DNA from 3 places in the Arthrobacter sp. NPDC058097 genome. Region 2 is predicted to be linked to each of the others. Evidence: predicted binding sites of a transcription regulator. Region 2 holds the regulator's gene; each other region holds the start of a gene.
The links. The regulator HrcA, encoded in region 2, represses chaperone genes, less so after heat shock. The targets are predictions, from matches to a motif close to TTNGCACTCGNNNNNNNCGAGTGCNAA.
Positions count from the first base shown of each region.

Region 1: the regulator HrcA is predicted to act here: its motif matches at 1,415-1,441, upstream of ACFVTE_RS04445 (FmdB family zinc ribbon protein).
Region 3: the regulator HrcA is predicted to act here: its motif matches at 1,776-1,802, upstream of groL (chaperonin GroEL).

Region 1 is NZ_JBHVSZ010000002.1:116,137-119,408, reverse strand. It holds gene galU (UTP--glucose-1-phosphate uridylyltransferase GalU) at 1-690, opposite strand, end outside; gene ACFVTE_RS04450 (5-formyltetrahydrofolate cyclo-ligase) at 779-1,390, shown strand; gene ACFVTE_RS04445 (FmdB family zinc ribbon protein) at 1,538-1,825, shown strand; gene cpaB (Flp pilus assembly protein CpaB) at 2,111-2,857, shown strand; gene ACFVTE_RS04435 (hypothetical protein) at 2,915-3,184, opposite strand; gene ACFVTE_RS04430 (AAA family ATPase) at 3,181-3,272, opposite strand, start outside.
Region 2 is NZ_JBHVSZ010000007.1:67,257-70,528, forward strand. It holds gene ACFVTE_RS13320 (16S rRNA (uracil(1498)-N(3))-methyltransferase) at 1-146, opposite strand, end outside; gene dnaJ (molecular chaperone DnaJ) at 149-1,273, opposite strand; gene hrcA (heat-inducible transcriptional repressor HrcA) at 1,332-2,345, opposite strand; gene ACFVTE_RS13335 (DUF3097 domain-containing protein) at 2,558-3,272, shown strand, end outside.
Region 3 is NZ_JBHVSZ010000008.1:294,900-298,171, reverse strand. It holds gene ACFVTE_RS15850 (LytR C-terminal domain-containing protein) at 1-55, shown strand, start outside; gene ACFVTE_RS15845 (cold-shock protein) at 214-417, shown strand; gene ACFVTE_RS15840 (ABC transporter substrate-binding protein) at 417-1,691, shown strand; gene groL (chaperonin GroEL) at 1,980-3,272, shown strand, end outside.

The DNA.
Region 1 (3,272 bases), on a different contig from region 2:
GCCGCGGCCAGGCTCGGTCTTTTCCAGCACATCGAAAACATCGGGGTGGAGCACATAGCGGCCAATGACAGCCAGGTTGGACGGCGCCTCGTCGACGTCCGGCTTCTCCACCAGCTTGTTGATCTTGACGAAGCCTTCGCCGGCAATTTCGGAGATGTCAGCGCAGCCGTAGGCACTGATCTGGGACGGCTCCACCTCAATGAGGGCCACCACGGAACCGCCTGTTTTGGCCTGCACGTCGATCATGACGCTGAGGAGTTCGTCGCGGGCATCGATGAGGTCGTCACCGAGGAGAACGGCGAAGGGCTCATAGCCGACGTGCTGGCGCGCACGCAGCACCGCGTGGCCCAGGCCCTTGGGGTCCCCCTGGCGGACGTAGTGGATGTCGCCCAGGTTGCTCGCGGCCTGGATCGATTCCAGCTTGGCGGTGTCGCCCTTGGCCTCCAGCGTCGCTTCGAGCGTCGGGACGCGGTCGAAGTGGTCCTCGAGGGCGCGCTTGTTGCGTCCGGTGATCATCAGGACGTCGCTCAGGCCTACATTCACGGCCTCCTCGACGACGTACTGGATGGCCGGCTTGTCAACCACCGGCAGCATCTCCTTGGGCATGGCCTTGGTGGCAGGCAGGAACCTGGTGCCGAGCCCGGCAGCGGGGATAACGGCCTTGCGGACTGAACAATTAGTGGTAGTCACTGGTCTAATCTATCCGAGGGAACATTCATACGGTAAATGCTTCAGGCAGCGGCCCGCCCGCCTGCCGCCGCGACAAAGGATGACATCCATGCCAACAGGGACCATGCCGTCGAAGGACGGGATCCGTTCTCAGCACCGGCAGATCCGGGCCACGATGACAGCAACGGACCTCGCAGTCGCCGGCGTCGGCATCGCCACCCATGGCCTGCCCTGGGCCGAGGCCATCGCTGCGGGCAAGCCGGCCACGTTCACCGCCTACCTCGGCGTCGATTTCGAACCGCCCACCCTTCCCCTGCTGCACGCACTGCATGAGGCGGGCCACAGCATCCTGCTCCCGGTCTGCGAACCGGACCGGGAACTCAGCTGGGTTTTCTGGACCCCGGACAGCGAGTTCGTCCGCAGCAGGTATGCGCCCATCCAGGAACCGGCCGGTGAGCGCCACGGCCTGGACACGGTGCGGACTGCCGCCGGAATGTTCATGCCGGCGACGGCGGTGGACCGCAGCGGCAACAGGATCGGACAGGGCGGCGGCTATTACGACAAGTTCCTGGCCGCAGCCAACGCCGGCGGGCTGCACCTTCCGAAGGCAGCCATCATCTACGACTCCGAACTCCTGCCCGCCCAGACCATCCCGGCCGAAGACTTCGACCGCCCCGTCGAGGCAGTGCTCATGCCCTCCGGCCTGGTAGCCTTCGCGTGACCTCGCCCGGACGGGATGATAGAATTGGCACTCAGGCCCTGCGACTGCTAATGGAGTCATTTCCGCCGCGGTGATCCGTCAAGGAGAAACCGGGAAATGAAGCCAGGCAGCACGGGACCTGTCGTTTGTCCAAGAGGAGGATCTACAGTGCCCACGTATGCCTATGCCTGCAAGGATTGCAGCCATGCCTTCGACATCGTGCAGTCTTTCACCGACAGCACTCTGACGTCTTGCCCCGAGTGCCAGGGCACGCTGCGCAAGAAGTTCAACAGCGTCGGCGTCGTCTTCAAGGGCTCGGGCTTCTACCGGACTGATTCGCGTGATTCCAAGGGAAGCACCGTTTCGCCTTCCCCCGCTGCGTCAGCACCGGCCGCCCCGGCTGCCTCGTCGTCCACTGCTACGTCGGCTGCCCCGGCAGCTGCAGCCGCGAGCTAAGCGCGTTCCCGCGGCACCTGCCGCCTTTGAACTCTGAGAGTCCGGCCGGGGATTACCCGGCCGGACTCTTTCGCATCAGGCGGCCGCTCCTGGAGCCCAGGTGTCACTTCGCGCCCTGGGCTGGGACGTACGACGGCGGCGGCAGGTTTGGGGGCTTAGTTCCGTTCGCGCTGGGGCAGTCTTCCGGTGGGCTGTGCGGCCTGTACAGCCTGTGCAAGGGCGGCTTTTCCACATACGGCTGCCCGCACCTGTCCTGAGCCAACGGACGGCCCGTAGCGTGGCGGCATGCCAGCTACCGGAATCTTCCCTGCAAGGGCATCCCGCCCGGCCGTTCGCCCCGGGCGCCGCAACGCACTGCCCGGCTCCGCCGCCCGTCCCCGGCCGCGCGGAAGGCGCTTCGCGGGTTGGCTGAACCGCAACCGCCGCTTTGCCGTGGCACTCCTGCTCTGCGCGGCAGCGGGGATCGCCGTCCACCAGCTCACTCCTGCCCCGGCCCGGACCGTGACCGTCCTGGCCGCCGCCCGGGACCTTCCGGCCGGAGCGAGCCTGAACGGCTCGGATGTCCGGACGGTCAGTGTCCCGCCGGCCATGGTCCCGGAAGGGACCTTTGCGGACGGCACCGGATTGGCGGGCAAACAGCTGGCGGCACCGCTTCGCCAGGGCCAGCTCCTCACCGATGCGCAGCTGGTGGGGCCGGGCCTGCTGACGGGAGCGCCGCCCGGGTCCGCCGCAGTGCCGCTCCGGATGGCAGATCCGTCCTCCATCCAGCTGGTCTCCCCAGGCCAGCTCGTGAACGTGGTCCTGACAAGCGGCAACGGCTATGAGCAGGCATCAGCTTCGAAAGTACTCGCCCAAGCAGTGCCGGTTCTATGGACCTCTGGCCAGGAAGCGAAGGGCGGCCAGTGGCTTGCTGCCGGGGATTCGGACGGGCTGCTGGTGGTGGCGGCCACCCCTGCGCAGGCCAGCGCGCTGGCAGGCGCGTCAACCCAGGGAAAGCTGTTTTTCGTGCTGGTGGGATCCGGCGTCCGGTGAGCCGGCCCGTGCGAGTTCTGTGCCCCGTGTGGGTCTGCAGCGTGTTAGCCCTGTTGCTCAGCCCCAGTGCGGGGGCTTCTGCTCCTTCAGCCAGGCGTCGTGGTCGTTGCCGGACTCAGCGTCGCCCCAACTGCGGGGGTCGTCCTCGGCTGCCCTGGTGGGGACCACGCCCGTCCGCTGCTGCCCCCCGCCCGCGGCGCGGCGGCCCTTTGCGGGTTTCGCCGGCACGGCTGACAGCCCGTATTTGGGACCGGCACCGTTTTCGCGTTGCGCACCGTCTTCCCGCTCGGTCTCGTCTTTGCGTTCGGTCCCGCCGTCGGATGTCACAGCGGGCCCTCCTTCCGTTCCGTGGCCAGCCCGTCCCGGCTGGCCTCCGAACGGAAGCCTACTCCGGCGCCGGCCGCGTCAAAATCAG
Region 2 (3,272 bases):
CCGTCGGCAATGTCCACCTGTTCCCCGACGGCCAGGCGCTTGACGGTCACCGCATGGCGGGCCTCGGCGCCGTCGAGGACGAACACCGAGCCGGGTGCTGTGCTGTCCAGCGCGCCGGCCGGCGTGAAGAATACGGGGTTGCTCACCGCTACAGGTTACCGAGGCGGTCCCGCAGCTTGGCGAAGACGCCGCCGCTCGCTGCGAGCTTGCCCTCGGAGAACTGCTCGCCGCGGAGCTTTGCCAGTTGCCGGAGCAGGTCCTCCTGGGCGGGGTCGAGCTTGGACGGTGTTTCCACCTGCAGGTGGACCTTGAGGTCGCCGCGGCCGTAGCCTCGCAGGTGGGTGACCCCGAGTCCGCGCAGGGTGATGATCTCGCCGGACTGCGTGCCCGCCTTGACGTCGATCTCCTGCTTGCCGTCGAAGGTCTCCAGGCTCAGTTCCGTGCCGAGGGCAGCGGCGGTCATGGGGATGTTCAGGGTGGCGTGGAGGTCGTCGCCCTCGCGGATGTAGGTGGGGTCGTTGTTGACCCGGATTTCCACGTAGAGGTCGCCGGACGGGCCGCCCGCGGGGCCGGCCTCACCCTGGCCGGAGAGCTGGATCCGTGTTCCGGTGGCCACACCGGCCGGGACCTTGATGGTCAGGGAACGGCGGCTGCGGATGCGGCCCTGGCCGCTGCATTCGTTGCAGGGGTCCTTGATGACCGTGCCGAAGCCTTCGCAGGAACCGCAGGGGGCCGCGGTCATGACCTGACCGAGGATGGAACGGACCGCCCGCTGCACCTGGCCGCTGCCGCCGCAGATGTCGCAGCGTTCGGGGTGGCTGCCTTCGCGGCAGCAGGAGCCTTCACAGGTGGGGCAGGTGACGGCTGTGTCCACTTCCAGCTTCTTGTTGACGCCGAAGACGGCATCGCGCAGGTCGATCCGGACGCTGATGAGCGCGTCCTGGCCGCGGCGGACGCGGGACGCGGGCCCGGAGGTTCCGCCGGCACCGAAGAAGGTGTCAAAGATGTCCTGGAACGCGAAGCCCTGGCCGGCGTAGCCGCCGCCGAAGCCGTTGTCGGTCCCGTTCTCGTTGCCGGTGGTGTCGTAGACCCTGCGCTTCTGGGGATCGGACAGCACCTCATAGGCGTGGGTGACGGCCTTGAACCGTTCAGCGGCGTCTTCCCCGGGATTGACGTCCGGGTGAAGCGAGCGGGCCAGCTTGCGGTAGGCCTTTTTGATCTCCTCGCCGGTGGCTTCCGGGGAGACTCCAAGAACGTCGTAGTGGCTGCTCAAAGTTCGTATCTCTTCCTGGTTGTTCTGCCTGGGGTCAAAGGATGTCCGGGGCGTGCGGTCACGGGCCCAGAATCCTCGAAAGGTAGCGGGCCACCGCGCGGACGGCGGCCATGGTGGTGGGATAGTCCATCCGGGTGGGGCCGAGGATGCCCACCTTGGCGGTGGCGTCGGGGCCGTAGCCGGTGGCCACCACCGACGCCTCGGCCAGCCCGTCGTAGGGGTTTTCACGGCCGATGCTGACGGCCACGCCGCGCGGGTCCTGCGCCATGTCGCTCAGGAGCCGCAGCATCACCACCTGTTCCTCGAGCGCTTCCAGCACGGGCCCGATGCTGAGCGGGAAGTCCACGTTGGACCGCGCCAGGTTGGCCGTTCCTGCGAGCACCATCCGGTCCTCCCGGCTGTTGTGGGCGAGACCTTCCAGTCCCTTGCCCAGGGCCATGGCAACGGGGCGTTCGGCCGGCGTGCAGCCGGCCACGACAGCGGCCAGATGCTGGGGCAGGATGGCCACCGGCGTTCCGGCCACACCGGTCAGGAACCGGGTGCGCAGGGCGGCGAGCGTGTCGTCTGACAGATCCTGCCCGGCGTCGACCACGCGCTGGTCAACTTTGCCGGAGTCGGCGATGAGGACTATCAGCACCTTCCGCGGCGCCAGCAGCACGAATTCGATGTGCCGCACCACGGCGCGGCTCAGGTGCGGGTACTGCACGACGGCGACCTGGTTGGTCAGCTGGGACAGGAGCCGGGCCGTGCGGTCCAGGACGTCGTCAAGGTCCTCCGACCCCTCGAGGAGGGTCTGAATGGCGCGCTTCTCAGCCGGGGACAACGGCTTGACGGCGGAAATCTGGTCGACGAACAGGCGGTAGCCCTTGTCCGTGGGAATCCTGCCTGCGCTGGTATGCGGCGCAGTGATGAGGCCCTCGTCCTCCAGGGCCGCCATGTCGTTTCGGATGGTGGCGCTGGATACGCCCAGATGGTGCCGTTCCACCAGGGCCTTGGAGCCGACGGGCTCGCGGGAATGGACATAGTCCTCCACGATGGCGCGCAGCACCTCAAGCCTGCGTGGTTCGCTCACAGTCCACCTCCTTTTGGCCTTGACCGCGCCGGGCGTTAATCCTGCCCGCCGGCGCTGTGGTTAGCACTCGACATGCCTAAGTGCTAACAAGTCTAATATGACTCGCCGCGTTGTTAGCATTGGTACCGCTCCGGGCGAAATTCCGGGCGCCTGTCCCCCGGCGGCATGACCGCGGCCGGAGCGGCTCCTTCCTAGTGCAGAGCGGTGAACGAATGCAGTATCAGACCTGGGGCCCGCAGGAGATGGCAGCGCCCGCCAAGAACAGCCTGCCGGAGGTGCCGGTGGAGCGCGGCATGGTGCTCGAGGACGTCCAGTCCGGCTGGGTGGGCGCGGTGACACGGGTGGAGAAGTCCGGCGGCATGCACGTGGTGGCGCTTGAGGACCGCCGCGGAAAGTCCCGGTCCTTCAAACTGGGCTTCGGCTTCCTCCTCGAAGGCCAGCCGATCCGCCTGATGCCCCCTGCCCCCAAGGCGAAGCCCGCCGGGCAGGGCACGGCCAACCGGACGGCGTCGGGCTCGGTGCGGGTGGAAGGGCAGCGGGCACAGGTGGCCAAGGCCAGCCGGATCTGGGTCGAAGGCAAGCATGACGCCGAACTCGTGGAAAAGGTCTGGGGCGACGACCTCCGCGTGGAGGGCATCGTCGTCGAACCTCTTCATGGCATCGATGACCTGGCAGCAGCCGTTGCCTCCTTCCGCCCCGGTCCCGGCCGCAGGCTGGGTGTCCTGGTGGACCACCTGGTCCCCGATTCCAAGGAATCCAGGATCGCCGACGCCGTGATGGCATCCCCCGGCGCCACCGGGAACGTGCTGATCGTCGGCCACCCGTACGTCGACGTCTGGCAGGCGATCCGGCCGTCGGTGCTCGGCATTCCACAGTGGCCGGTGGTGCCGCGCGGCACGGACTGGAAGACCGGGATCCTCACCGCCT
Region 3 (3,272 bases), on a different contig from region 2:
GAGCGCGGACTTCCCCACGCCGGTTGCGGTGGTGCTGGGCCCCGGCTACCAGTAGCCATTCCGGTTACGCCTGAATAACTTTTGCCTCCGCCCCGGCCCGCTGGCCTGCGCCGCTCAGGGCCTGACTGGATAGAGTGAAGGCAGGCTGCGAGGCGTAATTCACGGCACACACCGACGTGGGCCTTACGGAAGCAACCTGAAAGTGTGGGGATCATGGCATTGGGAACCGTGAAGTGGTTCAACGCGGAAAAGGGCTACGGCTTCATCACCGTTGACGATTCGGGCGACGACGTCTTTGTGCACTGGTCGGCCATCCAGACCGACGGGTTCCGGGCGCTGGACGAGGGCCAGCGCGTGGAGCTGGAGGTGGGCGAAGGCGAAAAGGGTCCGCAGGCAGAAAAGGTCCGGCCCGTCTAGTGGCACGCAGCGCAGGTCTCTGGGGTTCTGCCGTCTGGGGCGCCGCCGTCGTGATGACGCTGGGCGCCTGCTCCGGATCCGGGGACAACGCCCGGACGGCTCCGGTTGAAGCCAGCGGCGACGGGACCCTGCGGATCGGGCTGATCCTGGACAACGCCGGACCCCAGGCTTTCCTGAACGCCGCCGAGCTGGCAGCCGCCAAGCTCGCCGTCCAGGAGATTAACGCCGCGGGCGGGCACAAGGGCAGGCCCGTGGAGCTGCTGCCGGCATCCACCGGCGCCGACACCGCCGCGCAGGCCCGGGCGCTTGCCGACGCCAAGGCGGACGTCGTGATCGGCCCCACCGATTCCAGCCGCGCCCCGGCCGCCATCGACGTGCTGTCCAAGGCCCGGATCACTCTCATCTCTCCCGCGAATACGGCCCCGGAACTCACCGGCTACAAGAGCGGCGGCTACTACTTCCGCACGGCGGCGGCGGACATCGCGCAGGCTCCCGTTTTGGTGAAACTGGCCAAGGACGCCGGAGCCAAGAGCCTCGCCGTGGTCTATGAGGACGGCAGCTACGGCCAGGACGTGTCTGCCGCAGTTTCCGCTTCCGCCAAAGCCACTGGGCTGGACCCCGTGACCGTTTCCGGCTTCAAGGCGGGCGAGGCACAGAAGTCTGCGGCTGCCGTCCGCGACGCGGCGCCGGACGCCGTTGTCCTTATTGCCCGGGACGGAGCGCAGGGCGCCGTCGCCGAACTCACAAACGCCGGGGTACCGGGCAACAAGCTGATCCTGGCCGACGGTGCCTTCAGGCAGTACGGCTCCGCCCTCGGATCGAAGTCGCTGGAGGGTACGCGCGCCCTGGTGCCCGGCGTCTTCCCGTCTGCTCACTTCCAGGCTGAACTCGTGGCCATCGATGCGAAACTCAAGGACACAACGTTCGCGGCTGAGACCTATGATGCCGTGAACCTCGCGGCCGTGGCCGCCGCTGCCGCCGAGGACGACGCCGGTTCCTCCATCGCGGGCACGCTTATCTCCGTCTCCGGCGGCGCTTCCGGCGGACAGGCGTCTGCCTCGCCGCCAGCCCAGCGGACGGTCTGCTCGACGTACAAGGACTGCCTTGCCGCCATCCGCGACGGGAAGGCCATCGATTACGACGGAGAGTCGGGCCCCATTCGCTTTGATGTAAACGGGGACGTTACTGCCGCGAAGTTCATGGTGTTCACGTACGGAGCTGACAATAAGGCCAAGCTCACGGGCGCCGAGGCAGCAGGCAGGCCGGCCGGGTGATCGCTGGCAGCGAATAACTCCGCCCGTTCGGGGATAAACAGGCTCATCTGCTTGCACTCTCCCCGGGGGAGTGCTAATTATTGATTAGCACTCCAGTGTGCCGACTGCTAAGGGTCGTCCGGTTCAGGCCGGCACAGCCCCGGCAACGGCGCAAGGAGCGAAAGAAACACCTGGTTGGGGTGAGATCCGGACTGTTGGGCGTACAGAGGCCCGCGGAAACGATCGTCCGTCGCGGGCACCGCAGCAAGGTTCCTTCTTAACGACTGTCCCGAAAGGACTACTGCCGTTATGGCCAAGATCATTGCATTTGATGAAGAGGCACGCCGCGGTCTTGAGCGGGGCCTTAACACCCTCGCCGACGCCGTCAAGGTGACCCTCGGCCCCCGTGGCCGCAACGTCGTCCTCGAAAAGAAGTGGGGCGCCCCCACGATCACCAACGATGGTGTCTCCATCGCCAAGGAGATCGAGCTGGACGATCCCTACGAGAAGATCGGCGCCGAGCTGGTCAAGGAAGTTGCCAAGAAGACGGATGACGTCGCTGGCGACGGCACCACGACTGCCACCGTCCTGGCGCAGGCACTGGTCAAGGAAGGCCTGCGCAACGTTGCGGCCGGCGCTGACCCGCTGTCCCTCAAGCGCGGCATCGAGAAGGCTGTTGAAGCCGTAACCGCTGAACTGCTCGACTCCGCCAAGGAAATCGAAACCAAGGAACAGATCGCAGCCACGGCTTCCATCTCCGCCGGTGACGACGAAATCGGCGCCCTGATCGCCGAAGCCCTGGACAAGGTGGGCAAGGAAGGCGTCATCACGGTCGAGGAGTCCAACACCTTCGGCCTCGAGCTGGAGCTCACCGAAGGCATGCGCTTCGACAAGGGCTACATCTCGGCTTACTTCGTCACCGACACCGAGCGCCAGGAAACGGTCCTCGAAGACCCGTACATCCTGATCGTCAACTCCAAGATCTCCAACGTCAAGGAACTGGTTGCTGTCCTCGAGAAGGTCATGCAGTCCAACAAGCCGCTGCTGATCATCGCCGAAGACATCGAGGGCGAGGCCCTGGCCACCCTGATCGTCAACAAGATCCGCGGCACCTTCAAGTCCGTCGCCGTCAAGGCTCCGGGCTTCGGTGACCGCCGCAAGGCGCAGCTGGCCGACATCGCCATCCTCACCGGCGGCCAGGTCATCGCCGAGGAAGTCGGCCTCAAGCTCGAGACCGCCGGCCTCGACCTCCTGGGCAAGGCACGCAAGGTTGTCGTGACCAAGGACGAGACCACCATCGTCGAAGGTGCAGGCGACGCCGACCAGATCGCCGGCCGCGTTGCCCAGATCCGCGCCGAGATCGAGAACTCCGACTCCGACTACGACCGCGAGAAGCTGCAGGAGCGCCTGGCCAAGCTGGCCGGCGGCGTTGCAGTCATCAAGGCCGGTGCCGCCACGGAGGTTGAGCTCAAGGAGCGCAAGCACCGCATTGAGGACGCTGTCCGCAACGCCAAGGCTGCCGTTGAAGAAGGCATCGTCGCCGGTGGCGGCGTGGCCCTGATCCAGGCCGGCGCCAAGGCATTCGCCAACCTGCAGCTCGAA